DNA from 4 places in the Streptomyces sp. NPDC026246 genome. Region 4 is predicted to be linked to each of the others. Evidence: riboswitches for the same ligand, from Rfam matches in the RefSeq annotation. Region 4 holds a riboswitch; each other region holds the start of a gene.
The links. Region 4 has a riboswitch for cobalamin ahead of ACZ4M5_RS04800 (prenyltransferase/squalene oxidase repeat-containing protein). Riboswitches for the same ligand answer to the same signal wherever they lie in the genome.
Positions count from the first base shown of each region.

Region 1: linked by a shared signal. The riboswitch ahead of ACZ4M5_RS14235 (ABC transporter substrate-binding protein) and the one ahead of ACZ4M5_RS04800 (prenyltransferase/squalene oxidase repeat-containing protein) in region 4 are both predicted to bind cobalamin.
Region 2: linked by a shared signal. The riboswitch ahead of ACZ4M5_RS03625 (energy-coupling factor ABC transporter permease) and the one ahead of ACZ4M5_RS04800 (prenyltransferase/squalene oxidase repeat-containing protein) in region 4 are both predicted to bind cobalamin.
Region 3: linked by a shared signal. The riboswitch ahead of ACZ4M5_RS32900 (cobalamin biosynthesis protein) and the one ahead of ACZ4M5_RS04800 (prenyltransferase/squalene oxidase repeat-containing protein) in region 4 are both predicted to bind cobalamin.

Region 1 covers NZ_JBVHPJ010000004.1:496,326-503,469, forward strand. The annotation lists gene ACZ4M5_RS14210 (YigZ family protein) at 1-446, opposite strand, end outside; gene ACZ4M5_RS14215 (SixA phosphatase family protein) at 456-1,016, opposite strand; gene ACZ4M5_RS14220 (hypothetical protein) at 1,013-1,726, opposite strand; gene ACZ4M5_RS14225 (ABC transporter ATP-binding protein) at 1,787-2,701, opposite strand; gene ACZ4M5_RS14230 (FecCD family ABC transporter permease) at 2,698-3,750, opposite strand; gene ACZ4M5_RS14235 (ABC transporter substrate-binding protein) at 3,747-4,772, opposite strand; cobalamin riboswitch at 4,842-5,028, opposite strand; gene ACZ4M5_RS14240 (CoA-binding protein) at 5,107-5,517, shown strand; gene ACZ4M5_RS14245 (4-hydroxybenzoate 3-monooxygenase) at 5,596-6,819, shown strand; gene ACZ4M5_RS14250 (YbaK/EbsC family protein) at 6,813-7,144, opposite strand, start outside.
Region 2 covers NZ_JBVHPJ010000001.1:834,688-841,831, forward strand. The annotation lists gene ACZ4M5_RS03605 (maleylpyruvate isomerase N-terminal domain-containing protein) at 58-714, opposite strand; gene ACZ4M5_RS03610 (energy-coupling factor ABC transporter ATP-binding protein) at 1,073-1,948, opposite strand; gene cbiQ (cobalt ECF transporter T component CbiQ) at 1,945-2,694, opposite strand; gene ACZ4M5_RS03620 (energy-coupling factor ABC transporter substrate-binding protein) at 2,701-3,066, opposite strand; gene ACZ4M5_RS03625 (energy-coupling factor ABC transporter permease) at 3,063-3,764, opposite strand; cobalamin riboswitch at 3,795-3,979, opposite strand; gene ACZ4M5_RS03630 (serine/threonine-protein kinase) at 4,084-5,532, opposite strand; gene ACZ4M5_RS03635 (VOC family protein) at 5,916-6,731, opposite strand; gene ACZ4M5_RS03640 (SDR family NAD(P)-dependent oxidoreductase) at 6,869-7,144, opposite strand, start outside.
Region 3 covers NZ_JBVHPJ010000020.1:39,201-46,344, forward strand. The annotation lists gene ACZ4M5_RS32890 (putative cobaltochelatase) at 1-381, opposite strand, end outside; gene ACZ4M5_RS32895 (cobyric acid synthase) at 449-1,957, opposite strand; gene ACZ4M5_RS32900 (cobalamin biosynthesis protein) at 1,960-2,913, opposite strand; cobalamin riboswitch at 3,015-3,152, opposite strand; gene ACZ4M5_RS32905 (hypothetical protein) at 3,284-3,505, opposite strand; gene ACZ4M5_RS32910 (inorganic phosphate transporter) at 3,539-4,786, opposite strand; gene ACZ4M5_RS32915 (class II aldolase/adducin family protein) at 5,171-5,911, shown strand; gene ACZ4M5_RS32920 (alpha/beta hydrolase family protein) at 5,984-7,111, shown strand.
Region 4 covers NZ_JBVHPJ010000002.1:149,282-156,425, forward strand. The annotation lists gene ACZ4M5_RS04780 (prenyltransferase) at 1-870, opposite strand, end outside; gene ACZ4M5_RS04785 (class I SAM-dependent methyltransferase) at 867-1,616, opposite strand; gene ACZ4M5_RS04790 (glycosyltransferase family 4 protein) at 1,610-3,046, opposite strand; gene ACZ4M5_RS04795 (TetR family transcriptional regulator) at 3,258-3,923, shown strand; adenosylcobalamin-variant (AdoCbl-variant) riboswitch at 3,995-4,082, shown strand; gene ACZ4M5_RS04800 (prenyltransferase/squalene oxidase repeat-containing protein) at 4,204-5,433, shown strand; gene ACZ4M5_RS04805 (SCO2322 family protein) at 5,430-6,083, shown strand; gene ACZ4M5_RS04810 (CbiQ family ECF transporter T component) at 6,076-7,144, shown strand, end outside.

The DNA of each region.
Region 1 (7,144 bases), on a different contig from region 4:
TTCCCGGCCCGCTGGTGGTCGACGGTGACCGTGGCCAGGCGGTACCGGCGGCGGGTGCGGGTGCCGACGGCGTCCAGGGCTTCGCCGACCGCTCCGCCGTAGGCCCGGATGAGGCCGCCGGCGCCGAGCTTGACGCCACCGAAGTAGCGGGTGACGACGGCGACGACGTAGCGCATGTCGCGGCGCAGGAGCATCTGGAGCATGGGGACGCCGGCGGTGCCGCCGGGCTCGCCGTCGTCGCTCGCCTTCTGCACCGAGGCGTCGGCGCCGATGACGTAGGCCCAGCAGTTGTGGTTGGCGTCGGCGTGCTCCTTGCGGACCGCGGCGATGAACTCCTGGGCCTCCTGCTCGGTGGCCGCCGGGGCGAGGGCGCACAGGAAGCGGGAGCGGTTGACCTCGGTCTCGTGCACGGCCGCGCGGGCGACCGTGCGGTATTCGTCCTGCATCCGGCCAGCCTATGCGTGCGGCCCGCGGTGCTTCCTGTCGCCCCGGGCGACGGTCACCGAGGTGAGCAGCGCCCTCCCGGGGTCGAGGGCGTGCCAGGCCGTGCCGCGCCAGGACAGGACGGCGATCGCCGCGGTCGGGAACTTCGTGCGGACCCGCTCCAGGGTGTCGTCCAGGCCGTCCCCGGCGAGGGCCAGGACCAGTTCCTCCAGTCCGGGGTTGTGCCCGATCAGCAGCAGCGTCTCGACCTCTGCGGACACCTCGTGGATCACGTTCAGCAGGCCCTGGGGTCCGGCGGCGTACAACCGCCGGTCGTGCCGGACGGGAGGTGGTGTGCCCCATTGGGCGGCGGCCAGGTCCCACGTCTCGCGGGCGCGCAGGGCGGAGGAGCACAGCGCGAGGTCGGGGAGGCAGTCCGCCTCGGCCAGGGCACGCCCGGCGGCGGGGGCGTCCCGGCGGCCGCGCGGCGCGAGGGGGCGTTCGTGGTCGGCGGCGTCCACGGGCCAGGCGGACTTGGCGTGCCGCAGCAGCACCAGGCGGCGCAGCGGGCCTCCCCCCGCACGGTCGATCACGAGGAGGATCCCAGGCCGGCGGTGAGGTCGAGGCCGAGGAGGCGGTCGGCGTGGGCGTAGGTCTCGAAGCGGGCACCGTCCGGCACCTCGGGCCCGGTCTCCACCCGGCGCAGTTCGTCCAGCACCGCGGGGAGGCCGAGGTCGTTCTCCCAGGCCTCGCGCAGCCGCCGGCGCACGTCCTCGGGGACCGGGCGCGAGGGGCTGCGGGCCCAGCGGGCGACCGTGTCGCGCCAGCGCGTGAGCGTGGCGGCGGCCTCCTCGACAGCGGCCGGCCCCAGCCGGGCGGGGGTGCCGTGGTGCCGGGTCAGCAGGGCCAGGCGCAGGGCGGCGGGGTCGGGGAGGTCCGCCGGGCCGGGGCCGCTCGCCGGTGCCACCGCGATGCGCGGCCCGTCCGGCGCGCAACCGCCCTCGGCGGCGACATGGACGATCCGGGTGTTGTCGAGGCTCGCGGCGGGGCCGGACTCGAAGGGCCGCATGCCGAGCGCGGCGGCCCCGGCCCGCAGCTTCGGCTGGAACGGCCCGCCGTCGAGCCATGCCGACGCCACGGAGCCCCTGATCTCCAGGGCCCGGACGAGCAGATCGGCCACGAGCAGGACGCGCAGGTCCGTCAGACCGGCGCCGGCGGCGTGCGCCTGGACCAGGGTCGGTCCGCGGTGGGCCGGGGCGGCGTCGGCCTGCTCGCCGGTACGGGCGTCGATGATGCGCAGCACAGGGCGAGCCTAGGCCGGGGGGCGGCGCCGTGCGACGTGTTCCGGACGGCGTTTCGGCCGTCACGGCCCCGGCGGTGTGCGCGGGGCCGGCTCCAGGGTGCCGAGGAACCGGACGTGGGGCCGTCCGCCGGGGCCGTCGTGGCGGACGTCCGCCCGCACCCCGTACACCTCGGCGATCAGGTCCGCCGTGAGCACCTCGGCCGGTGTGCCGCCGGCCACCACGCGCCCCGCGCGCAGCACCACGACCCGGTCGCAGTACATCGCCGCGAGGTTGAGGTCGTGCAGGGCGACGACGGTCGTGACGGGCAGCGCGGTGACGAGGTCGAGCAGGTCGAGCTGGTGGTGGATGTCCAGGTGGTTGGTCGGCTCGTCCAGGAGGAGCTCGCGGGGTTCCTGCGCGAGCGCGCGGGCGATCTGCACCCGTTGCCCTTCCCCGCCCGACAGGGTGTGCCAGGGCTGCGCGGCCCGGTCGGTCAGGCCGGTGCGCTCCAACGCCTCGCGGACCGCCCGCTCGTCGTCCGCCGAGGCGGGCGTCCAGGCCCGGCGGTGCGGGACGCGGCCGAGCCGGACCACGTCCGCGACCGTCAACTCGACCTGGGTGTCCGACTGCTGCGCGACGACGGCCAGACGCCGGGCCACGGCACGGCGGGGCAGGTCCCCCAGGGGGGTGCCGTCGAGGGTGACGACCCCGGCGGTCGGCGCGAGCAGCCCGGCGAGCAGCCGCAGCAGGGTGCTCTTGCCGGAGCCGTTGGGGCCGAGGACGCCGAGGGTGGAACCGGCCTCGGGGGCCAGGCTGACGCCGTCGACGAGAAGGCGCCCGTCGGCCCGCCGGCTCACCCGCTCGGCCCGCAGCCCGGTCTCGCCCACCGCCCGCGTGGCCCGGGCTGCGTTGCCCGCGTCCGGGCCGCCCGTCCCGGCGGGCCCGCCGTGGGCGGGCGCGCCGGGTCCTCCCGTCGCCGCCTCCGTCCCGCTCATCGCACCCTCCGTGTCCGGTACAGCACCGCCACGAACGCCGGCACCCCGACCAGCGACGTCACCACGCCCACCGGGACCTCCTGCGGATCCAGCACCGTCCGGGCGAGGGTGTCGACCCACACCAGGAACACCGCTCCGGCCAGGGCCGTGACCGGCAGCAGCCGGACGTGGCCGGGGCCGGTGAGGGCCCGGGCGGCGTGCGGCAGGACCAGCCCGACGAAGCCGATGGCCCCGGCGGAGCTGACCAGCGCGGCCGTGAGCAGGGCCGTGACGCACAGCAGCACCAGGCGGGTCCGGGCCACGGAGACCCCGAGGGCGGCGGCGGCGTCCTGCCCGAAGGCGAAGGCGTCGAGGGTACGGGCGTACCCGAGGCACACCACCAGGGCGACGGCCAGGGCGGCGAGGCACAGCCGGACGTCGGTCCAGCCCGCGCCGCCGAGCGAGCCGAGCAGCCAGAACAGCACGCCGCGGGTCGTCTCGGCGTCGGCCGAGGTCATGACGACGAACGAGGTCAGCGCGGAGAACAGCTGCATGGCGGCCACGCCCGCGAGGACGACCCGGTCGGTGGTGCCGCCGAGGGTGTGGCTGAGCAGCAGCACCAGGGCGAAGGAGACGAGGGCGCCGAGGAACGCGCCCGCGGACACCGACACGGCGCCTCCGCCGACGCCCAGCACGACGACCGCGACCGCTCCCGTCGAGGCACCCGAGGACACCCCGAGCACGAACGGGTCGGCAAGCGGGTTGCGCAGCAGCGACTGCATCACCACCCCGCACACGGCGAGTCCGGCCCCGCACACGGCGGCGAGGAGGGTGCGCGGCAGCCGCAGCTGCCAGACGATGCCGTCCCGCACGGGCGTCAGCCCGGAGTCCCCGAGGCCGAGGTGGGCGGCCACGACCGACCACACGTCCCCGACGCCGATGTCGGCGGGGCCGATCGTGATGGCCGCGGCGACCGAGACCACGAGGGTCAGGGCTCCGGCCGCGCCCAGCGCGAGCCCGGCGGCGCGGCGAGGGCGGACGCCGGGAGCGGCCGGATCCAGGGCGGTCACTCGGCCAGCCCGAAGCGGCGCAGCCCGGCGGCCACCTGCTCCACTCCCTCGACCGTGCGGATGGTCGGGTTCATGGCCTGCCCGCTGAGCAGCACGTACCGCCGGTGGCGGACGGCGTCCATGGTCCGGGTGACCGGGTTGGACTCCAGGAAGGCGATCTTCTTCGCGGCCGACTCGGCGGTCTGCGACTTCCGGGTCAGGTCGCCGATGACGAGGACGTCCGGGTCGCGGTCGGCGACGGTCTCCCAGTTGATCTGCGGCCACTCGTCATGGGTGTCGTCGAAGACGTTCTTCGCGCCGAGGGCCCGGGTGATGATGCCGGGCGCGCCGCAACAGCCCGCCATGTAGGGCGAGTCGGAGTTGGCGAACCAGTACAGGAGGGTGACCCGGGAGGCGTCGAGGCCCGCGGTGGCCTTGTCCAACCGCCGTTGCAGGGAGGCCACGAGCCGCTCGCCGCGCTCCCGCTCGCCGAACACCGTGGCCAGGTCGCGTACTTCCCGGTAGACGGTGCCGATGCCGAGGGGCTTGTCGCGGGAGCCGTCGCCGCCGGAGCTGTTGTCCTTGCCGGCGCAGTCGGACGGGGAGACGTAGGTGGGGACGCCGAGTTTCTCGAACTGTTCCCGGGTGGCGACGCCGCCCTTGCCGAGGGTGGAGACGAACGAGGCGGCGACGAAGTCGGGGTCGGCGTCCAGGACCCGCTCGAAGGAGGGGTTGTCGTCGGCGAGCCGCGGCACCTCGGCGTTCTCCTTCTCCAGCCCCTTCATCACGGGGTCGGTCCAGGTGGCCGTGCCCGCGAGGCGGTCGGCGAGACCGAGGGAGAGCAGGATCTCGGTGGTGCCCTGGTTGAGGGAGACGGCGTGCCGCGGCGGGGTCTTCACGCGGACCTCGTGACCGCAGTTGCCGAGCGTGACGGCCGTCTTTCCGTCACCGCGGCCGGAGGGTTCGGTGCCGCCGCAACCGGCGAGGAGCAGGGAGCAGACGGCGAGCAGCACGGCCGCGCGGGCGGGTCGGGCGAGGGGCACGGGGAACCAGTCCTCGGTCGTCGAGGGCTCGATCGCGGAGCCCGGTCGTACGGTGCTCCCCCGCCGCGTCTGCCGCGGGGGCCGCCAGCAGGTCTTCGGACTCGGGTTCGTCCGGATCGGGGCGCCTTCCCGGACACGCGGTGCGTCCAGTGGCCGAGGCCCCGCCCGTCCCCCTCACCGCTGCGCGTCAGTTCCGGATTCGCACCGGATTCCCTGACCCACGTACATGGGTTCGACTGGCCTCGGCAAGCTATCACGGGGGTGGGGGGAATCACCGGGCGGCCCGGGTCGTTGACCGGGAACAGTTCTTTTGCGAATTCCGAGGAGGCCACCGGTGTACGGCGACGAGGCAGCGGTCCGCAGGATTCTCACCGGGCTCGGCGACACCTGGGCCGTGGTGGGCCTGTCGTCGAACCGGCAGCGTGCCGCGTACGGCGTGGCCGCGGTGCTCCAGCGCTTCGGCAAGCGCGTGGTGCCGGTGCACCCGAAGGCGGAGACGGTGCACGGCGAGCAGGGGTACGCGAGCCTTGCGGACATCCCCTTCGAGGTGGACGTCGTGGACGTCTTCGTGAACAGCGACCTGGCCGGCGCGGTCGCGGACGAGGCCGTCGCCAAGGGCGCGAAGGGTGTCTGGTTCCAGCTCGGCGTCGTCGACGAGGCGGCGTACGAACGGACCCGTGCGGCGGGTCTGGAGATGGTGATGGACCGCTGCCCGGCCATCGAGATCCCCCTGCTGGGGCGGTGACGAGGGCCGTCGTCCGGCTGCGGGCGGCCGGGGCCTCGGCCGTTCCGCCGGCCGGGGCCGGCCCCCATAATGAGCCGCATGACCGACGCCTCCTCCGGCCCCAAGTCCCTTTCCCCGCAACACTTTCCGGTCGTCGTCGTGGGCGCCGGGCCCGCCGGGCTGACCGTCGGCAACATCCTGCGGGCGGCCTCGGTGGACTGCCTGGTGCTGGAGACGGAGACCCGCGCGTTCATCGAGCGGCGGCCCCGGGCGGGGGTCATCGAGGAAGGGGCCGTGCGGGGCCTGGAGAAGCGGGGTCTGGCGCGGAACCTGCTGGACCGCGCCGAGTTGCACACCGCCTGCGAATTCCGCTTCGGCGGGGAACGCTACCGCTTCCCCTACGGCGAGTTGACGGGTGCTCACCACTTCGTCTATCCGCAGCCGCTGCTGGTGACGGACCTGGTGCGCGAGTACGCCGACGTCCGCGCCGGCCGGATCCGCTTCGGCGTCCGGGACGTCCGCGTCCACGACGCCGACACCGGCCACCCGTCGGTGTCCTACCTCTGCCCCGACAGCGGTGAACGGGTCGTCGTGCACTGCGACTTCATCGCCGGATGCGACGGGGCGCGCGGCGCGACCCGGGCCGCACTGCCTCCGGACCGGGTGCGGGTCGCCCGGCACGACTACGGCATCGGCTGGCTGGCCCTGCTGGCCGAGGCCCCGCCGTCCGCGGACTGCGTCCTGTTCGGCTGTCACGAGCGCGGCTTCGCCGGCCAGATGCCCCGCAGTCCCGAGGTCACCCGCTACTACCTCCAGTGCCCGCCCGGCGACGATCCCGGGAACTGGCCGCACGAGCGGGTCTGGGCGGAGCTGCGGGAGCGGCTCGGGGCGTCCGGCGTCCCGCCGCTGACGGAGGGACCGCTGATCGAGAAGCGCGTGCTGGACATGCACGACCACGTGGTCGAGCCGGTGACGTTCGGGCGGCTCCACCTCGCCGGGGACGCCGCCCATCTCGTCGCCCCGATCGCGGCCAAGGGCATGAACCTCGCCCTGCACGACGCCTTCCTGCTCGGGGACGCGCTGGCCGCCCGGCTCACCACGGGCGACGACAGCGGCCTGGCGGGCTACGCGGCGGCGAGTGCGCGGCGGGTGTGGGACTACCAGGAGTTCTCGCAGTGGCTGTCCGAGGTGTTCCACGGCACCGCGGCGGGCGACCCGTTCCGTGCGGGCACCACGCTCGCCCGGCTGCGCCGGCTGTTCACCTCGCCGGTGGCGGCCGCCGCGTTCGCCGAGCAGTACCTGGGCACGGCAGCCCGCTACTGAACGGGAGCCCCGAGGCCCTCCACGACCACCGCGCCCGGCAGTTCGGCGAAGGCCTTGCCCGGGACCAGCAGCTTGCCGCGGCGCCGGCCACTGCCGACCAGGACGTAGGGCAGGTCGACCACGGCCGCGTCCACCAGGACGGGCCAGTCGGCGGGCAGCCCGATCGGGGTGATGCCGCCGTACTCCATGCCGGTCTCGCCGGTCGCCGTGTCCGTCGCGGCGAACGAGGCCTTGCGGGCGCCCAGTCGGCGGCGGACCACGCCGTTGACGTCGACCCGGGTGGTGGACAGCACGACGCACGCGGCGAGCGTGGTCTCCCCACCGC
Region 2 (7,144 bases), on a different contig from region 4:
ACCATGGTCCCACCCCACCGGATCAGCCACGACGGCGGGCGGCACCGGGGAGGGGGTTCAGCCCAGGTGGAGCGGGAAACGGGACGCCTCCTCGGCCAGCGCGGCCTGCTCCGCCCCGGTCGGGGCCCGCCTGCCGGTGCCGATCAGCAGCGCGTCCACATCGCTCAGGGACGCCGGGAACGCCGCGCCGGCGATCTCCTCCAGCATCTCCCGCGCCCGGCGGAGCCCGGCCGCCGGCGGTTGCGGCGCGTGCGGCACGTAGGCGATCAGGTCGAGGTGGTGCAGGGTCCACTCCAGCACGTACGCCGACAGGTAGTCCGCCACGGTGAGGACCTCGTCTCGGGTGCCCACCCGCTGGGCCGGATCCGCGAGCAGGGCGGCGCGGCCCGCGGCGGAGCCGACGTCGTCCAGATGGAACGTGAGCAGGCGCGGATCCTCGTACGCGGACGCCAGCCGGACGGTCAGCGCGTCCAGGGGGTCGTCGCCGGTGGGCGGCGCGGCGGAGACCTCCCAGTACGTCAGCGCGTCCCGGGTCGGCTCCCGGTCCGACGGGGTCGCCAGGGTGATGAGCACGTCCTGCGCGTCGATGACCAGATGGCACACCAGATCCCGCACCAGCCAGCCCGTGCAGCCGGACGGACGCCCGAAGTCCTCGTCGTCGAGGGCGGCGACCGCCCCGCGCAGCGCCGTCCAGGACGGTGAGAAGAGATCCACCCCGAGAACGTAGTGCGGTCCGGCGGGGAGGGACAAGCGCCTTTCGGGGCAGTCGAATCGGGGACGAGGCGGTCGCGGAGGCGCGTTGCCGCGATCCCCTCACGCACGAGGCACGTTCCGGCACCGCGAGACCCACCCGGACGGGATCGGTGAGCCACGGCCGTCATGGAACCCCCAGCACCTACCGGCCGCGGCCGACGAGGACGCCCGCCACCCGGCCGACTCCGCCCCGGCCGGAGGAACGACCCGCCTCGCCCGTGTCAGAGCCGATCCCGTGCGACCTGCTGCACCACGCCCCGTTCGGCGGCTCGTTCCACTGCGCGACCCTCGACGTCCGCCGCCGCGGCCCCTTGCAGTCCTACGTCGACTGAACCGGCGAGCCCTCCGGCACGGCACCCGCCCGTCCGGCGACCAGGGCCGCGAGCTCCTCCGGCGTGCGGGGGCAGGGCTCCGAACCGGTCACCAGGCCGTGGGCGCGCAGCAGTTGCGCGGCCGCGGCGCCCCACGGCAGCCGCAGTCCCGCCGCGTGCAGCAGGTCGGTGCGCGCCAGGGCCACCGGGGCCGGCCCGGTGCGCACGCCGGACGGGGTGAGCAGCGCCGCGTCGTCGGCCCAGCGCAGGGCGAGGTCGACGTCGTGGGTGGCCATCACCACGGTGGTGCCGTTCGCGCGGAGTCCGTCCAGGGTGGTGAGCAGCCGTTCCTGGCCCTCCGGGTCGAGTCCGGCCGTCGGCTCGTCCAGGATCAGCACACGCGGGCGCATGGCGACGGCGCCCGCGATGGCGGTCCGTTTGCGCTGGCCGTAGGACAGCAGGTGCGTGGGCCGGTCGGCCAGGGCGGTGATGTCCAGGGCCGCCAGCGCCTCCGCCACCCGCTCGCGCACCTGCCCGTCCGGCAGACCGAGGTTCAGCGGCCCGAACGACACGTCCTGCTCCACGGAGGCCGCGAACAGCTGGTCGTCCGGGTCCTGCACCACGAGCTGCACCGTCGTCCGCAACCGGGTCAGCCCCTTGCGGTCGTACGTCACCACCCGCCCGTCGAGCGACAACGCGCCCTGACGCGGGCGCAGTCCCCCGCTCAGCAGCCGCATCAACGTCGTCTTGCCGCTGCCGTTGCGGCCGAGCAGGGCGAGTGCACGGCCCTCCGTGATGGTGAAGTCCAGACCGCTGAGCACGGCCGGGCCGTCCTCGTAGGCGAAGGACGCGCCCCGCAGGGCGACGAGGGCGGGCTCGCTCACAGCGGCGGCCTTTCCAGGAGGAAGGTGGCGGCGGCCAGCGCCGCGAGCAGCAGGCAACTGACGGCCGTGAAACGGAGGGAGACGCGCGCTTCGGGGACCAGGACGCGCAGCGTGCCGTCGTAGCCCCGCCCGGCCAGGCCGGCCTGGAGGCGGGAGGCCCGGTCGAAGGCCCGCACGAACGCCGTGGCACCGAGACCGGCCAGGGACCGCCACTCGGCGCGGCGGCCGGTGTGACCGAGCCTGGCCGCCTGCGCCTGCCGGATGCGGCGCACGGAGTCCAGCAGCAGGAAGCTCATCCGGTACGTCACCAGCGCCACGTCCACCACGGGAGCCGGGACCCCCGCGCGCACCAGGCGCGGCAGCAGGTCGGACAGGGGCGTGGTGAAGGCGAACAGCAGTACGCCGAGCGAGGCCGCGGAGGTGCGCAGCATCAACTCCCCGGCCCGCGCCGGACCGTCGGCGGCGAGGGAGACGAACCCGCCCGGCCCGCCGACCTGCACCAGCAGGGTCAGCGCGCCGGTCGCGCAGAAGCCCAGCGGCACCCGGTAGGCCCGCCACAGGCGCCGCCCGGGCACACCGGCCGGACCGAGCAGGACCACGACCGCGGTGACGAGCACCAGGGCCGCGCCCGGCCAGGGCGGCAGGCAGACGGCCAGCACGGTCAGACCCAGCCCGAGCACGGCCTTGTCCACGGGGTGACGGTGGCGCCAGCGGCTGCTGTGCGCCGCCGCGTCGATCGGCAGCACCCGGACTCAGTCCTTCGCGGTGACGGACTCTCCGGCGGCCGGGGGAGCGGCCGCCGCCTCCCGCTCCAGCGCCCGCTGCTCGCCCTGCCGGCGTCCGCGGCGCAGACCGAAGTAGTAGGCCAGGACACCGGCGCCGAGCGCGGCCTGCAGGGAGAACAGGGCCGACTCGATCTCCCCGGACGGCGGTTCGTACAGCGGGGAGAACCACGGCTCGTAGTCGGGCTCGATCTCGGTGATCGCCGTCTCGGCCTCACCGTCGGCGCCCGCGAAGGGCTCCTCCTTGTGGTCGCCGAGGCCGAGCACGAGCGGCAGCACGGCGAGCGCCGCCACGACGAACAGCAGCAGCAGATTGATCTTCGTATTCCGGCTCATCGGGCCACCGCCTCGGTCTCGTCACGCGTCTGCCGGGCGGTGAGCAGCACGCCGAGCCGGGTCAGCTCGCCCTTGCTGGACTGCACCAGCAGCCGCATCACGAGGACCGTCAGCAGTCCCTCGCTCACCGCGAGCGGGATCTGGGTGACCGCGAAGATGGAGCCGAACTTGCCGAGCGCGCCCAGGAAACCGCTGCCCGGGTCGGGGAAGGCGAGCGCCAGCTGCACGCTGGTGACGCAGTAGGTGGACAGGTCGGCGACGAACGCGCCGCAGAACACCGTCACCATCAGCGGCACGTCCAACCGCCGCAGCAGCTTGTACACGGCGTACCCGGCCCAGGGCCCGACGATCGCCATGGAGAAGACGTTGGCGCCCAGCGTGGTCAGACCGCCGTGGGCGAGCAGCAGCGCCTGGAACAGCAGGGTGATGGTGCCGAGCACGGCCATGACGGGCGGCCGGAACAGGATGGCCCCCAGGCCCGTGCCGGTCGGGTGGGAGCAACTGCCCGTGACGGACGGCAGTTTCAGCGCGGACAGGACGAACGTGAAGGCGCCGGAGGCGCCGAGGAGCAGCGTGCTCTCCGGGTGCTCGCGCACCTCACGGGTGAGTGACCGGACCCCGTGGACGACGAACGGCGCCGACGCGACGCCCCAGGCGACCGCGTGCGCCGGAGGAAGGAAACCCTCGGCTATGTGCATGGCTCAGCAGACCCTCTCCAGCACCTCGTGGATGGTTGACGCGCCTTGGCCGGTCTCCTGGCTGACGGGTACCACCGCCCGGACTCCGCCTTCCCGGGTCACAAGGACCCAGTGGCTGCCCGCGAGGGCCGGAGCCGGACTTCCCGATTCACAGTGGCGAGGGCCGCACCGGCATCACACCGGATTTCCCGTTCACCAAGGCCAGGTGACAATAAGGCCCGGATCAGGACGAGCACAACCCGCACCCGGGGGGCGCGCGAGGGGCGCCCCCTCGCACACCGGCGCACCTGGGGCTCCGCCGAGGGAACGCCTGGAGGGTTCAGTCGTCGCCCTCGTCCCCGCCGTCCTCGCCCTCACCGTCCCCTTGCGGCCCGGGCAGTTGCTCCTGCTCCGGCTGCTCCGCCTCCGCCGGTGGCTCGGCGCCCGCGTCCGGTGGGGCTGCGGTGCCCGCGGCAGTCGGAGAGGCGGGAACCTGCTCGGCCGGCGCCGTGCCGGGCGGGGTGACATCGGCCACCGTCCCGGTGGCCGGCGTGGCGGCGGCCGGGCCGGAGTCCGGCCGCGATCCGGACGCCGAGCCGGAACCCGTCCCGGCGGCGGGGGTGCTCGCGGTGGGCGAGGGGCCCGGGTCGGTGCCCTCCGTGGCGGTGTCGTCCGGCGAGAACCACTGCATGCCGATGAGCATCGCGGCGACGAACAGCGCCGCGGCCGCGACCGCGGCGACGGCCTTGGAACGGTTTCCGCTCCCGCCGCCGCGCCGCCCGCCGCGCCCGGGACGCCCCGCCTGCGCCGCGCGGGCCGCGCTGCGGGACCCGGGTGCCGCGGGCAGCGCGTACGTGGTCGGGCTGCTCGTCTCCGCGCCCTGATAGGTGCCGTGAGCGGCCGGCGCGGGCCGGGGCCGGGGCCGTACGGGCGATGACATCTCCGGCAGCGGCTCGGGCAGCCCCCGCCAGGCGCCGCCCGCGAACCACTCGGCCGCCTGCTGCGCGGTGGGCCGGTCCTCGGGCTGCTTGGCCAGCAGGCCCAGCAGGTAGTTCTCGAACGCCGGCGGCAGACCGGAGACGCCCAGCTCGCGGGGCGGCACCGGAACGGCGTCGAGGTGCTGGTGGAGCAGGGCGACGGCGCTGTCCGCCTCGAACGGGGGGCGGCCGCTGAGGAGCTGGTAGAGCACGCAGCCCAGCGAGTACATGTCCGAGGCGGGGCCGGCGGGTTTGCCCAGGGCGCGCTCGGGGGCGAGGTACATCCCCGTACCGACGATCTGGCCGGTGGCGGTGAGCGCGGCGCCGGGGTCGTCGAGGAAGCGCGCGATGCCGAAGTCGCCGATCTTCAGGGTGCCGCGGGCGTCGAGCAGCAGGTTGGCGGGCTTCACGTCCCGGTGCACGATGCCCTGGGCGTGCGCGGCGGCGAGGCCGGCGGAGGCCTGTGCCGCCAGGACGGCCACGCGCTCGGCGGGCAGCGCGCCCGACGTGGCGAGCACCTGGGAGAGACTGTCGCCGTCGACCAGCTCCATCACCAGGTAGAGCCGGTTGTCGAACTCGCCGAAGTCCAGCACGCCGACCACGTGGGGGTGGTTCAGGCGCCCGGCGGTCTGGGCCTCCAGCCGGAACCGCGAGGTCGCCGTGGCGTCGGTGTCCTGGGGCAGCAGCAGCTTGACGGCCACCGCTCTGGCGAGCGTCTCGTCGTACGCGCGCCAGACCTCTCCCATTCCACCGCGCCCGATCTCCACATCCAGCCGGTAGCGGCCCGCTAGCAGCACTCGTCCTCGTCTCACGCTCAGGGGAAGGTCCGTCGCCGCAGGCCGAACTCCCCGCGCATGCGCGGGGATTGCTGAGGGCTGCCGCAGCCGCCCCAGGATACTGGCGCCGCGCGCCCCCGCGGTCCCCCGGCGGCGGGCCCCCTCCACGACGGGGCGGACGGCCCGCCCCGCGCGACCCGCAGAGCCCTGCAGGGCGGGCCGGGCCGGTCCGCCCCACGGCCCGGGCCGCGGCGCCGCGGCGGAAGCCCGCCGCGATCGGCGGCAGCCCGGCGGCCGGAGACCGGCGCAGGCCGAACCGGTCGCCCGGCCCACGGGTCACCGGGGGGGGGGGGCGGGTGCGCGAAGTGTGGTGGCCCCGTCCCGACGGCCCCGGACAGGGAGCAGGCCGCGTGGCCCGTTCAGTCCTCCGACGGTGCGAGCAGTACGAACTCCGCCCCGGCAGGGTCCAGGCAGACGGCCAGCCTGCCGACGCCCTCCATGTTCTGCGGTCCCATCTGCACCTCGCCGCCCTTCTCCGTGACGCGGGCCGCCGCGGCGTCGCAGTCCTCGACCGCGAAGACCGGGTGCCAGTACGGCCGTCCGTCCGTCAGCGTCAGGTCCTGCGCACCCAACTCCATCAGCCCGCCGTGCATCCGGTCCTCCGGCAGGCCCGCCGGCGTGATGAGGGTGTACGTGCCGGCGCCGCCGGGCAGCGGCATGTCGCTGAACTGCCAGTCGAACAGGCCGCCGTAGAACTCCCTGGCCGCCGCCGCGTCGGTCGTGAACAGTTCGACCCAGGACAGCGAGCCCGGCTCGTCCACCAGATCCAGGCCGGCGGTCGTCCCCGGCTGCCAGACGGCGAACTGGCCGCCCAGAGGGTCGCTGTACTGGGCCATGCGGCCCCACTCGTCGAGGTCCATCGGCTCGACCCGGACGGTACCGCCCGCCTGCCGCACGGCCTCGGTCGTGGCGTCCGCGTCGGGCACGCTGTAGTACAGCATCCACGCCGGGCGCGCGCCCTCCTCGGTCAGCTTGCCGAGGCCGCCGACGACCTTGCCGTCCTTCTTGAACATCCCGCCCTCGATGTTGTCGCCGTTCTCGCCGTTCTCGCTCTCGCCCATGGACTCGTACTCCCACCCGAGCACGGCGCTGTAGAAGGACGCGGCGGCCCGGACGTCCGGAGCTCCGAGGTCGAGCCAGCAGGGGGAGCCGGGGGCGTACTCCGTGGTGATCATGGCGGTGCTTCCCTTCAGCGAGTCGTGGGCCCAGCGTGACACCGGGCACCCGGCGGCGCGCGCCGCCGCTCTCCACTCGGGGGACGCCGGGGCCGGGCGGGGAGCCGCCGCGAGCGGTGCGAAGGGGCCGGGGTGTTTCAGTGGACGGACAGACCGCCGTCCACGAACACCGACTGGCCGGTGACGTACGCGGAGGCCTGGCTCGCCAGGAAGACGGCCGCGCCCGCGAAGTCCCCGGGCAGACCGTTGCGCCCGATCATGGTGCGGGCGGCCAGGGTCGCCACGGCCTCGGTGTCGGACTGCAGGCGGGCGTTGAGGGGCGTCATGACGAAGCCCGGCACGAGCAGATTGCAGGTGACGCCGCGCGGCGACCACGCCTCGGCCTGGGAGCGGGCCAGCGCCTCCAGACCGCC
Region 3 (7,144 bases), on a different contig from region 4:
GAGCAGGCCGGGCTCGAACGCCTTCACGCCCTCCGACAGCGCCCGCTCGATGTCCAGCGCGCCCACCAGCCGGTCCTCGGAGGCGCCGACGGGCAGTTCGACCATGCGGGCGGGGCGGTGCGCACCGGCGGTCCCCGGCGCGTGCGGTCCGTCCGGGCACGCGGGGTCGGGGGAGGCGGGGTCGCAGGAGAAGCGGCAGCCGGGGACGACGTCGACCTGCGGCATGAGCGCCGACAACGCCCGCACGGCCGTCGACTTGGCGGTGCCCTTCTCGCCGCGCACCAGCACGCCGCCGACCGCCGGTGACACGGCGTTCAGCAGCAGCGCGAGCCGCAGATCGTCCTGGCCGACCACGGCGGTGAACGGAAACGGGGTGGTCACTGGTCGTCGCCCTCCAAGGTGCCTGTGCGTTCGGGGTGTTGGGCCCGCGGGGCCCGGGGCGCGCCGCTCACGCGGGAGCCCCCGGCGGCACGAAGGGCAGGCCCTTCGGCGGGCCGGACTCGATGAGCCGCCACAACGCGTCGGTGTCCGCGTGCTGTTCGATCAGGTCGCCGAGCCGGTCGAGCTGCTCCTCGCGCAGCGCGGCGAACGAGGTGTCCGGGGCCGGCACGAAACGCCGGCCCGCGGCGGCGGCGACCTCGCGCAGGAACGCCCGGCGGAAACCGTCCGACTCCAGCGAGCCGTGCCAGTGCGTGCCCCAGGTCTGGCCGACCCGGCAGCCGTCCAGGAACGGCGTGCCGCCCTGGACGTCGGCGACCCCGTGGTGGATCTCGTAGCCCTCGACGTGCTCCCCGAGGGCCTCGCCGGCCGGCCGGGTGAGGGTCTTCTCGCGCGCGAACCGCACCCGCACGGGCAGCAGTCCGAGCCCGTCGACCTTCCCGCGCCGGCTCTCGACGTCGTCCTCGATGTGCTCGCCGAGGATCTGGAAGCCGCCGCAGACGCCGAGGACGGGCCGCTGCTCGGCGGCCCGGCGGGCCAGCGCCTCGGCCAGTCCCCGCTCGCGCAGCCACTCCAGCGCGCGGACGGTCCCGCGGGTGCCGGGCACGACGACCAGGTCGGCGTCGGCCAGCTCCTCCGGCCGGTCCACGAACCGCACCACGACGCCCGGTTCGGCGGCCAGCGCGTCGACGTCGGTGAAGTTGGACATCAGCGGCACGGCGCACACCGCGACGCGCAGCACGTCCTCGCCGACGGGCGGCGCGACGGCCGACTCGCGCACGGTCCCGCGCAGCGAGACCCGCAGCCCGTCCTCCTCGTCGATGCCCAGCCCGTGCCGGAACGGCAGCACACCGTACGTCCGCCGCCCGGTGAGGCCCTCCAGCATCTCCAGCCCGGGTTCCAGCAGGGAGAGGTCCCCGCGGAACTTGTTGACGAGGTACCCGGCGACGCACTCCTGGTCCTGGGGGGACAGCAGCGCCACCGTCCCGAAGAACGAGGCGAAGACACCGCCCCGGTCGATGTCGCCGACGACGAGCACGGGCAGCCCGGCGTTCCGCGCGATGCCCATGTTGACGATGTCGGTCCGCCGCAGGTTGATCTCGGCGGGCGACCCGGCCCCCTCGCAGATCACCGCGTCATACGTGCCCCGCAACTGCTCCAGGCAGTCCAGCACCGTCCCGAGCAGCCGCTGTTGCCGCCCGCCGTGGTAGCCGCGCGCGCTCATCTCCCCGACCGGCTTGCCCAGCAGCACGACCTGGCTGCTCTGCTCACCCCCGGGCTTGAGCAGCACCGGGTTCATCAGCGCGGCCGGCTCGACCCGGCAGGCCTGCGCCTGCATGGCCTGGGCCCGGCCGATCTCCGCGCCCTCCCTCGTCACGAAGGAGTTGAGCGACATGTTCTGCGCCTTGAAGGGCGCGACCTTCACGCCCTGGCGCACCAGCCACCGGCAGATGCCCGCCGTCACGACGCTCTTGCCCGCGTCGGAGGTGGTGCCGGCCACGAGAAGCCCACCGCGCATGCTCATCTCCCCTTGTTCTTCCGTCGCGCACCGGTCAGCAGCCGGGCACCGGCGCACACCCCGAGCGCCAGCCAGCTCACCCGCCGCGACAGCCGCACGGCCCGTTCCACGTCGTCCGTGACGACGGCACGCCCCCCGGAGTTCAGCACGGGCCGGTGCTCCACCCGCCCGCCGTACGACAGCGTCCCGCCGAGCCGCACGCCGAGCGCCCCGGCGAACGAGGCCTCCACCGGACCGGCGTTGGGGCTCGGATGCAGCCCGGCGTCCGCCCGCCAGGCCCGTACGGCCCCGCGCGGATCCGGGCCGGCCAGGGCCGCGAGCGCGGCGGTCAGGCGGGCGCCCGGCCACCCCGCGACGTCGTCCAGCCGGGCCGAGGCCCAGCCGTAGCGCCGGTGGCGGGCCGACTTGTGCCCGACCATGGCGTCCAGGGTGTTCACGGCCCGGAACCCGAGCAGCCCCGGAACTCCGCCGGCGGCTCCCCAGACCAGGGCCCCCACCACCGCGTCGGAGGTGTTCTCGGCGACGGACTCGACCACGGCCCGGGCGATGCCGTCGGCGTCGAGGGCCTGCGGATCCCGTCCGCACAGGTGCGGCAACCGGGCCCGGGCGGCCTCCACGTCCCCGGCCTCCAGGGCCCGGCCGATCGCCGAGGCCTCCCGCGCCAGCGACGTCCCCCCGACCACGGCCCAGGTGGCGGCGCCGGTCAGGGCGACGGAGGCGACGGCGGAGCCCCGCACGGCGCGTGCGGCGGCGCATCCGAGAGCGACGGCTCCTCCGGCGCACACGGCGGTGTGCAGCGCGCCCCACCCGCGGTGGTCCCGCCACAGCACCCGTTCCACGGCGCCCGCGGCCCGCCCGAACGCGGCGACCGGATGCCCCCGGCGGGGATCGCCGAGCAGCAGGTCACCGATCAGGCCGGCGGCGGCGCCGTACGCGAAGACGCGACCGGCACCCATCGGCTCAGCCGGCCGTGGGGGAGGTCGCAGGCGGGGTGTGGGGCCTCGGTCGGCAGCCGCGCATGGCGATGTGTCCTCACTCAGGGTGTCCACGCCCTGGTTCGAAGAGACCGGCGGTGAGAGTTCCTGGCTCCCGGGGCGTGCGCCCCGGTGACAGTGGCGGGACCGCGCCGGACTCGCACCGGCTTCCTCTCCTGCCGCCGTATTGGCCCCGGCAGTCCACCACGGCCGCGAACAACCGTCAACTTGCCGTTGACCTGCGCGGGGAGAGTGTGCAGAAGCCCACATCCCCCCGGTCACACACGTGCCGGGCGGCACGGGACCCGAGGTCCCGTGCCGCCCGGCTGGACGCGCTCGTGATGTGCGGCCGTCAGGCCATGATCAGGTAGATGCCGTAGCCCACGGCCGCCGCGCACGCGGCGAAGCAGGCGTAGGCGCCGGTGACGGCGAGGCCCGCGGAGCCGCCCTCGGCGGCCGCCCGCTCGCGGCGGGACAGGCCGGTGATGCCGAGGGTGAACAGGCCCACCAGGGCCACGGTGACCACGAGGCTGACGCCGAAGACGGAACCGAGGGCCGCCCAGTCGATCTTCATCTCAGTGACTCTTCCTTGTTACCGGTGGCAGGATCAGACCGGGGTGGTCGTGGAGGGGGCCCGCTCGGAGGTGGCCTGCGCCGGGAACGCCGGGACCGGCTCCTCGGCGACGTGGCCGACGGGCGGCGGCGTCACCGCGGCCATCGCCGTGGTCACCACGCCGGCCGGCTCCGCCTCCGCGGTGTCGTTGACGTTGGTGTGGTCGACGACCTCGCGCCGCGAGATCTTCCAGATGACCGCGCTGGAGGCGACCAGGAAGACGGCCACCACGGCGGTGCCCCAGTCACCGAGGCCCGTGACGTACTCGGCGAGCGCGCCCACCAGGGCGGCGGCCGGCAGCGTCAGGCCCCAGGCGACGAACATCCGCGTCGCCGTCGACCAGCGGACCACGCCGCCCTTGCGGCCGAGGCCCGCGCCCATCACGGCGCCGGAGACGGAGTGCGTGGTGGACAGGGAGAAGCCGAGGTGCGAGGAGGCCAGGATGACCGTGGCCGCGCTGGTCTGGGCGGCGAAGCCCTGCTGCGGCTGGAGGTCGGTCAGGCCCTTGCCCATGGTGCGGATGATGCGCCAGCCGCCCAGGTAGGTGCCGAGCGCGATCGCGACGCCCGCGGAGAGGATGACCCAGGTGGGCGGGTCGGAGTCCGGGGCGAGGGTGCCGCCGGCGACCAGGGCGAGGGTGATGATGCCCATCGTCTTCTGCGCGTCGTTGGTGCCGTGCGCCAGGGAGACCAGTCCCGCCGAGGCGATCTGGCCGGCCCGGTAGCCCTTCTTGGCGGACTCCGTGTCCTCGGCCCGCTTGCCCAGCCTGTAGGTCAGCCGCGCGCCGAGCATCGCCGCGATGCCCGCGACCAGCGGCGCGGCGATCGCCGGGAGCAGCACCTTGGTGACCAGCACGTCGCCGTGCACCGCGCCGGCGCCCGCCGAGGCGATCGTGGCGCCGATCAGGCCGCCCATCAGGGCGTGCGAGGAACTGGACGGCAGGCCGACCAGCCACGTGAGCAGGTTCCAGAGGATCGCGCCGACCAGGGCGGCGAAGATGACCTCGGGCCGGATGCCGGCCTCGTCGACGAGGCCTTTGGAGATCGTGTTGGCGACTTCCACGGAGAGGAAGGCGCCGACCAGGTTGAGGACGGCGGACATGGCGACCGCGACCTTGGGCTTCATGGCGCCCGTGGAAATGGTCGTGGCCATCGCGTTCGCGGTGTCGTGGAAACCGTTCGTGAAATCGAACGCGAGTGCGGTTACCACCACAATCGCGAGGATCAGCGAGAAGCTTTCCATTTACCCAGGCAATCGTTCGAGGTCGTTGGCTGGACGAACGTAGGTAACCCGAGTGAACGGAAGATGAACTGGGAGGGGCGCGGGAGTGTCCACAAACGAGGGTTGCCGTTCCGCCCTGCTGTCAGGGTCCCCGCCCTCCGGCGACCGGATCCCTCGCGCGTACCGCTTCAGCCGATCGAGTGACCGCGGCAGCCCACAGGCAGAGTACCCGACGCGTAGTGACGGGTGATCGACCAGGGGTGATCACGGGGGAGGGCGTGCCGGCGCCCGGGCCGCCGGCCGCCGGGAGCCCCGGCCGTATACGGGCGAAGTGCGCCGCCCGCGCCCGGCCGGAACGCGCCCCGGCCCGGGGCGCGTTGCGCACCCGCCTGGCAGGATCGCCGCATGGCTGAGCAGCGGGACGGCACCCGGCACGACGGACGGAACACGGGGGAGGCGCAGGGCGCGCGGGGCGTGGGGGAGGCGCAGGCCCGAGGGGCCACGCCCGAGGAGGCGCGCGCCTGGGAGGAACTCGTCGCGACGGCCCGCCGGACGGTGACCGAAGGGCTCGTCGTGGGCACCTCGGGCAACGTCTCGGTGCGCGTCGGCGACACCGTCCTGGTCACCCCCTCCGGCGTCCCCTACGACCGGCTCGCGCCCGGCGACTTGACCGGCGTCGGCCTCGACGGACGGCAGGTCCTCGGCACCCTCGTCCCGACCAGCGAACTGCCCATGCACCTGGCGGTGTACCGCTCCACGGGCGCCGGGGCCGTCGTCCACACCCACGCCGTCCACGCCACGGCCGTCTCCACGCTCGTCACCGAGCTCCCGCTGATCCACTACATGGCCGCCGCCCTCGGCGGACCGGTCCGGGTCGCCCCCTACGCCACCTACGGCACCGACGAGCTCGCCGCGCACATGCTCCGGGCCCTCGACGGCCGCTCCGGCTGCCTCCTGCAGAACCACGGCACCCTCACCCACGGCGCCACCCTCGCCCAGGCCTACGACCGCACGGCCCAGCTGGAGTGGATGTGCCGCGTCTGGCTCACCGCCGCCTCCGTGCCCGGCCGGAGCCCCAGCCTGCTGTCCCGGCAGCAGGTGGCCGAGGTGGAGGAACGCCTGCGCGGCTACGGCCAGCGCGGCTGACCGCACGGCGGCGCATCACCCCGCGGCCCCCTCCCGCTGGTCGCGCGGCGGCCCGGCCAGGACACTGGAGCGGTGCGCACTGTCAAAGCGACGGCCGCTGCCGTCACCGCCGTCCTAGGGGCCGGTGCCGCCGCGGTGGCCGCCGGCCGGTTCGCCAGCCACGCCGCGCTCAAGGCGCCACCGGGCCGTCCGCTGCCCACCGAGCCGCGGCTCACGGTCCACGGCACGGCCGCCGGGCAGATCAGCCTCACCCGGGACCTCGCCGCCCTGCGACCCGGCCGCTACGGCCTGGCCGGGGACGGCTCCCACGCCGTCGTCGGCCCCGTCCTCCAGGGCGCCTCACCCACCGCCGACACCGTCGTGCGCCGCCTGGAGACCGTCACCCACGGCTCCTTCCAGCGTGGCGACAAGGCCTGGCTGACCCCCAACGTGTACGTCGGCAACCCCCGCACCGCCCTGGGTCTGGCGTACGAGGACGTCGACATCATCGGCGAACTCGGCCCCCTGCCCGCCTGGTTCGTCCCCGGCGTCCGGGAGACCTGGGTGATCACCGTGCACGGACTGGGCACCAGCCGGGAACTCGCCCTCAACGTCATGGAGTTCCTCAACCGCCACCACTTCCCGGTGCTCGCCCCGGCCTACCGCGGAGACGTCGGCGCGCCCCGCTCGCCCGACGGGCTGAGCCACCTGGGTGAGACCGAGTGGCGCGACCTCGACGCGGCCATCCGGCACGCGGTGCGCCAGGGAGCCCGGCAGGTCGTCCTGCACGGCTGGTCCACGGGCGCCACCATGGCCCTGCGCGCCTCCGAGCGCTCGGGACTGCGCGACTACATCTCCGGGCTCGTCCTGGACTCCCCGGTCCTCGACTGGGAGACCACCCTGCGCGCCCTGGCCTCGGCCCGCCACACCCCGAGCGCGCTGCTGCCCCTGGCGGTGCGCGCCGCCCAGGGGCGCACCGGCCTCTACGGCGACCGCGTCGCGGACGCGCCCCCGTCCGACGCGCTGCGCGTCCCCACCCTCCTGCTGCACGGACCGGACGACGCGGTGGCGCCCTGGCGGCTCTCCCGCCGCCTCGCCGAGTCCCGCCCGGGCACCGTCGCCCTGCACACGGTCGCCCACGCCCCGCACGGAGCCATGTGGAACGCCGACCCCAAGGGCTACGAGGAGGCCTTGCGCCGCTTCCTCACCCCGCTCATGTGACCGACCGGCGCGGTGGCGAGGGGCCGGCCCGGT
Region 4 (7,144 bases):
CTGGATGGACTGCAGGATCTCCAGGGCCCGGTCGGACTCCCCCATCGCCCACAGCGCGAGCGCCAGTTCGGCGGACTCGCCGCCGGTCACCCACGGGTTGGGCACCACGCAGCGCACCCCCAGTCCGGGGACGACGAACCGCTCCCAGCCCTCCTCGATACGGGCCTTGGCCTCGGCGCCGGTCAGCGCGCCGCCCAGTACGGGGTAGTACCAGTCCATCGAGTAGCGGTTCTTGTCCAGGAACCGTTCGGGGTGGTGCCGCAGGGCGTGGCGCAACGCCCCGACGGCCAACTCCCAGTCCGGTTGGGCCTCCTCGCGCTGCTCGGCCATGGCCAGGGCGCAGCGCAGGGCGTGGTGGATGGAGGCGCAGCCCGTCAGGAGGGCGTCGGCCGTGGGCGTGCCGTCGTCGTCGCGCCGCCAGCCGATCTGCCCGCCCGGCTGCTGCAGGCGCAGCACGAACTCCATCGCGGCGTACACCGACGGCCACATCCGCTCCAGGAACGTGTCGTCGCCGGTGGAGAGGTAGTGGTGCCAGACGCCGACCGCTATGTAGGCGACGAAGTTGGTCTCCCGGCCCCGGTCGGTGACGTCGGCGAAGTCGCCGTCGGCGTAGGCCGCGTACCAGGAGCCGTCGTCGTTCTGGTGCCGGGCGAGCCACAGGTAGGCGCGCTCGGCGGCCTCGTGCTCACCGGCCGTGTCCAGCGCCATGGCGGCCTCGACGTGGTCCCAGGGGTCCAGGTGGTGGCCGCGGAACCAGGGGATCGCGCCGTCCTCGCGCTGCACGGCGAGAACGCCGGCGACGGTCGCGGCGGCCTCCCCCGCGGTGAGGACCCCGGGCAGGACCAGGTGTTCCGTCCGGGGAGTGGTCACGTGGCGTCCGCCCCCGTGGCGGCCGTGCGCGGCAGGTGCGGCTTGGTCGCGTAGGCCACGAAGCTCTTGCCGATCAGCGGGTTCAGCGCCTGCTCGGCGACCCGGGTGGCCAGCGGCTTCTTCATGATGTCCCAGACCAGCAGCTTGTGGTACGCCCGCACCGGCAGCGCCTTGTCGTTGTCGACGCCGAACGCGCACTTCAGCCACCAGTAGGGCGAGTGCAGGGCGTGGGCGTGGTGGGTGCCGTAGGGCTTCAGGCCGGCCTCGCGGATCTTCCGCAGCAGTTCGTCCGCGCGGTAGATGCGGATGTGGCCGCCCTCGACCTCGTGGTAGGCGTCGGACAGGGTCCAGCAGACCTTCTCGGGGCCGTAGCGCGGGACGGTGACGGCGATGCGGCCGCCGGGCTTGAGCACGCGCACCATCTCGGCGAGGACGCCCTTGTCGTCGGGGATGTGCTCCATCACCTCGGAGATGATGACGACGTCGAAGGACTCGTCGGGGAAGGGCAGGGCGAGGGCGTCGCCCTCCATGGCCGTGGCGGTGGCGCCCTCGGGGGCCTCGCCGGCCTCCTTCATCGCCGCGAACCACTTGGCGACCTCGCGGATCTCCTCGGCGTTCTGGTCGAGCGCTACGACCTGCGCGCCGCGCCGGTAGCACTCGAACGCGTGCCGGCCGGCCCCGCAGCCGAGGTCCAGGACGCGGTCGCCCGGGGCGAGCGGGAACCGGGAGAAGTCGACGGTCAGCACGTGGCCCTGCTTTCGGAGTTGACGCCTGCTACATCTGCCGCCGCCGCGGGCACGGGCCCCGTGGCGGCGCTGTTCCCGGCCGCGGCCGGGGCGGACCGGGCGGCGCCCGCAGCGGGGCGGCCGGTGGCGCCGGTGCGGTCGATGGCCTCGCGGTAACGGGTCACCGTGCCCTGTGCGGCCCTGGCCCAGGTGAAGTGGCGGAGCACGCGGTCACGTCCGGCGGCGCCGAGGCGGGCCCGCAGGTCCGCGTCGCCCAGCAGGCGGACGAGTCCGGCGGCCAGCGCGCCCGCGTCGCCGGGCGGTACCGCCAGGCAGGTCTCCCCGTCGCGGCCGGCCACCTCGGGGATGGCCCCGCCGGTGGTGGCGAGCAGCGGGGTGCCGGTCGCCATGGCCTCGGCGGCCGGGAGCGAGAAGCCCTCGTAGAGCGACGGGACGCACGCGACCTGCGCCGAGCGCACGAGGTCGACGAGTTCCGCGTCGGAGATGCCCTTGACGAACTCGACGGCGCCGTCGAGGCCGTAGCGCTCCATGGCCTGGGCGACGGGGCCCTCGGCGGGGCGCTTGCCGACGACGACGAGATGCGCCTGCGGGTGCTCGGTGCGCACCTTGGCCAGCGCCTCGACGAGGTGCACCAGGCCCTTCAGCGGCACGTCCGCGCTGGAGGTGGTCACGATCCGGCCCGGGACGACCGGCACGGACGGGTCGGGCGAGAACAGGTCGGTGTCGGCGCCGATGTGCACGACGTGGATCCGGTCCGGGCGGACGCCGAGGTGGTCGACGATCTCCTGGCGGGAGGTGCCGGAGACGGTCAGCACGGACGGCAGGCGCCGCGCCACGCGCTTCTGCATGCGCGTGAAGGCGTACCAGCGCCGCACCGACAGACGGCGCTTGAAGCCGTCGGCCGCGTCCAGCTCCAACTGCCGGTCGACGGTGATGGGGTGGTGGATGGTGGTCACCAGGGGTGCGCCGACGTCGCCCAGCAGGCCGTAGCCGAGCGTCTGGTTGTCGTGCACGACGTCGAACGCGCCGCGGCGGGCGCGCAGATGGCGGCGGGCGCGCAGCGAGAACGTCAGGGGCTCGGGGAAGCCGCCGGTCCACATGGTGCCGACCTCGAGGGCGTCGATCCAGTCGCGGTACTCGTCGCGGCCCGGGGTGCGGAAGGGGTCCGGCTGGCGGTACAGGTCGAGGCTGGGCAGCTCGGTGAGGCTCAGGCCGTCGTATCCCTCGTCCAGGACGGGGTAGGGCTGGGAGCCGATGACCTCGACGCGGTGGCCGAGGCGGGCCAGTTCCCGCGAGAGGTGGCGGACGTAGACGCCCTGGCCACCGCAGAACGGGTTTCCTTTGTAGGTGAGGAGCGCGATGCGGAGCGGTCGCAAGCCGTCGGCGGCCGGGTCCTGCGGGGCCCCGTCCTGACTGGCCTCAGCGGTCACCCTGGGCCCCCTTCTCCCTGCATTGTCCCGCGAGATTACGCCGGGACGCTAATCTAGAACAAGTTTCAGACTTGATCGTTCGGAGGCTCCGAATCTACCGGCAGGTAGGGGCGCTGTGAGCAGTGGATCAGGTGATTCACGCCACGGCCGGTGCCGTGCCATGCTGTGTGATCACCCGTCCTCACGGACGGTCACGGAACGGGATCGACGCATGCCCGCAGGAGCCGAGGTGAGCGCTCAGGTGAACAAGGTGGCCAAGGCGGAATCCGCGGCAGCAGCCGCGGCCCTCGCCTCCCCGCCCCTGACGGAGCGGCAGGAGGCCCGCCGCCGGCGCATCCTGCACGCGAGCGCCCAACTGGCCGTCCGGGGCGGCTTCGACGCCGTCCAGATGCGGGAGGTCGCGGAGTCCTCGCAGGTCGCGCTGGGCACGCTCTACCGGTACTTCCCCTCCAAGATCCATCTGCTGGTCGCCACGATGCAGGACCAGTTGGAGCACATGCACGGCACGCTGCGGAAGAGGCCGCCGCGGGGCGAGACGGCGGCCGAGCGGGTCGCCGAGACGCTGATGCGGGCCTTCCGCGCGCTCCAGCGCGAACCGCAGCTGGCCGACGCGATGGTGCGGGCCCTCACCTTCGCCGACCGCAGCGTGAGCCCCGAGGTCGACCAGGTGTCCCGGCAGACCACGGCGATCATCCTGGACGCGATGGGCCAGGAGGATCCGACGCCCGAGCAGCTCGGCGTGGTCCGCGTCATCGAGCACACCTGGCACTCGGCGCTGATCACCTGGCTGTCGGGCCGCGCGTCCATCGCCCAGGTCCGGGTCGACATCGAGACGGTCTGCCGCCTGATCGACCCGGCGCCTCCGGGCCGCTCCTGACGCGAGCCCCCACGTCCGTCGCCCCGCGGGGCGCTTTTGACGGGCGGGTACAGTAAGCGGGTCGTCATCACACCGTACGTGGGGAAGCCGGTGCAATTCCGGCGCTGACCCGCAACCGTGAGCCGCCCCGGGGCGGTGAGCCGGATCGCCGCGTACGGTTCGTGACCGGCTCGCGTGCCCGGCAGTCCGCCGGTGCACGGCACCGTCGAGGTATACGGAGCCGAGCCGCCGGGGTGTCCCGTGCCGCCCGGCTCCCCCAAGGGAGAGGCACCCGCCGATCATGAACGTCCGCCGCAGCGCCGCGGTCCTGGCCGCCGTCGCCGTGATCGGCGCCGCCACCCCGGCCGCCGCCGACCCGTCCCCCTCGCCGTCCCCGGCGCTCCCGTCCGCCCTCCACGGCGACAAGGACCCGAAGTACGACGGTGTCTGGCGCCAGTCGCTCGCGCTGCTCGCGCAGGACACCGTGGGGGTGAAGCCCGCGGCCGGCTCGGTGCGGTGGCTGGTGCGCCAGCAGTGCGCGGACGGCGCCTTCGCCGCCTACCGCGCCGACCCGGCCGCCGCGTGCGACGGCAGGACGATGGTCGACACCAACGCCACCTCCGCCGCCGTGCAGGCCCTGGCCGCGCTCGGCGGGCACGACGAGGTCACCCGCAAGGCCGTCGGCTGGCTGAAGTCCGTCCAGAACGAGGACGGCGGCTGGGGCTACGCGCCCGGCGGCGCCAGCGACACCAACTCGACGTCGGTCGTCATAGGCGCCCTGGCCGCCGCCGGCGAGCAGCCCGGCCGCGTCGAGAAGGGCGGGAAGTCGCCGTACGACGCGCTGCTGAAGCTCGCCCTGCCGTGCGGCGGGGACGAGGACGGGGCGTTCGCGTTCCAGCCGGACAAGAAGGGCAAGCTGTTCGCCAACGCCGACGCCACGGCCGCCGGGGTGCTCGGCGCGCTCGGCAAGGGCATGGCGGCGAAGGCCGGTGAGAAGAAGCCCGGCACGGACTGCGCGAAGCCGGGCACGCCCGGGCAGGCGGCGGCGAACGGGGCCGGCTACCTGACCGCCGCGCTGGCCGCGGACGGCGACCACCTGATGTCCGCCCTGCCCGGCGCCGAACCGCAGCCCGACTTCGGCAACACCGCCGACGCGGCCGTGGCGCTCGCCGCGCACGGCGACACCGGGCAGGCCGGGAAGTCCGTGCGGTGGCTGGAGAAGAACTCCGCCGCCTGGGCCCGGCAGAACGGCCCCGCCGCCTACGCCCAGCTGATCTTCGCCGCGCACGCGACGGGCACGGACCCGCGCGACTTCGGCGGCGCCGACCTGGTGAAGCAGCTGAACGCCACCGGCCCGGCCCCGCAGGCCGCCGCCGCGAAGGCGGACGGGCAGGGCGAGAACGAGGAGCAGGACTCGAAGGACTCGGACTCGGTGTTCGGCGTCTGGTGGTACGTCGGCGTCTGCCTGGTCGCGGGCATCGGCATCGGCTTCCTGTTCAGCAACGGCCGCCGGAAGAAGCAGCAGCCGTGATCCGCAGGGCCCTGCTGTTGCTTGTGGCCGCGCTCCTGCCGCTCGCGGGCGCCGGTCAGGCGCAGGCCGCCGGCTACCGCTACTGGTCGTTCTGGGAGCGCGACGGCGACCGCTGGGTGTACGCCACCCAGGGGCCGTCCACGGCCCGCCCCTCGGACGGCGACGTGCAGGGCTTCCGCTTCGCGGTGAGCGAGGACTCGGCGGACGCGGCCCGGCCGCGCGGCGCGGCCCGTTTCGACACGATCTGCGCGCGGACGCCCGCCGAGGAGGGCACCAAGCGCGTCGCCCTCGTCCTCGACTTCGGCACGGCCGCCGACGCCCCCGACGGCGAGCGTCCGCCGCCCGCGCGAACGGCCTGCGCCCGGATCTCCCCCGACGCGACCACCGCCGAGGCCCTGGCCGCGGTGGCCGGGCCGCTGCGCTACGGCAGCGACGCCCTGCTGTGCGCCATCGCCGGCTACCCGGAGAAGGGCTGCGGCGAGCAGGTCGCGCAGCGCCCGGAACCGTCGGCGAACGGGAACGAGTCGAAGGAGGACGGGGCGGAGGGCGGCACGTCCGGCGACGGCCCGGCCCTGGGGCTGGTCGCCGGCATCGCGGTGGTGGTGATCCTGGGGGGAGCAGCCGTCTGGCAGGTACGGCGGCGTGGCTAGCACGACCCCGCCGCAGGGGCGCCCGGCCACCCTGCACCCCGGTGCCTGGTGGCTGTGGGCCCTCGCCCTGGGCACCGCGGCCACCCGCACCACCAACCCCCTGCTGCTCGCCCTCCTCATCGCCGTCTCCGCCTACGTCGTGGCCGCCCGCCGGCCCGACACGCCCTGGTCCCGCTCCTACGGCGCCTTCGTCAAACTCGCCCTGCTCGTGCTGCTGGTCCGGCTGGTCTTCGCGACGGTCCTCGGCTCCCCGATCCCGGGCACGCACACCCTGTTCACGCTGCCCGAGGCCGGTCTGCCCGACTGGGCGCAGGGCATCCGCCTCGGCGGCAGGGTGACGGCGGAGGCCCTGGTCTTCGCGCTGTACGACGGTCTGCGGCTGGCCACCCTGCTGATCTGCGTCGGTGCCGCGAACGCCCTCGCGAACCCCGCCCGTCTCCTGAAGTCGGTGCCGGGCGCGCTGTACGAGATGGGCGTGGCGGTCGTCGTCGCGCTCACCTTCGCCCCGAACCTCATCGCGGACGTGCAGCGGCTGCGCGCCGCCCGCAGGCTGCGCGGCCGTCCGGACAAGGGCGTCCGGGGCCTGCTGCAGGTGGGCCTGCCGGTGCTGGAGGGCGCGCTGGAGCGTTCGGTCGCCCTGGCCGCCGCGATGGACGCCCGCGGCTACGGCCGCACCGCGCAGGTCCCGCCCGCGGTCCGGCGTACCACCGCCGCGCTGACCCTGGGCGGGCTGCTCGGCGTGTGCGCCGGGACGTACGGGCTGCTCACCGCCGAGGGCGGCTCCTACGGCGTGCCCGTCCTGGTCCTCGGCTGCGCCGCCGCCCTGGCGGGCCTGCGGCTCGGCGGCCGCCGCTCCCTGCGCACCCGCTACCGCCCGGACCGCTGGGACGCGCGGGCCTGGCTGGTCGTGGCCTCCGGCGTGGCCGTCGCGGCCCTGCTCACGCTCGCGTCCGTCCGCGATCCCGCGGCACTGCAGCCCGGCGTGGTCCCGCTCGTGGCGCCGACGCTCCCCCTCTGGCCCGCCGCGGCGATCCTTCTCGGCCTGCTGCCCGCGTTCGTCG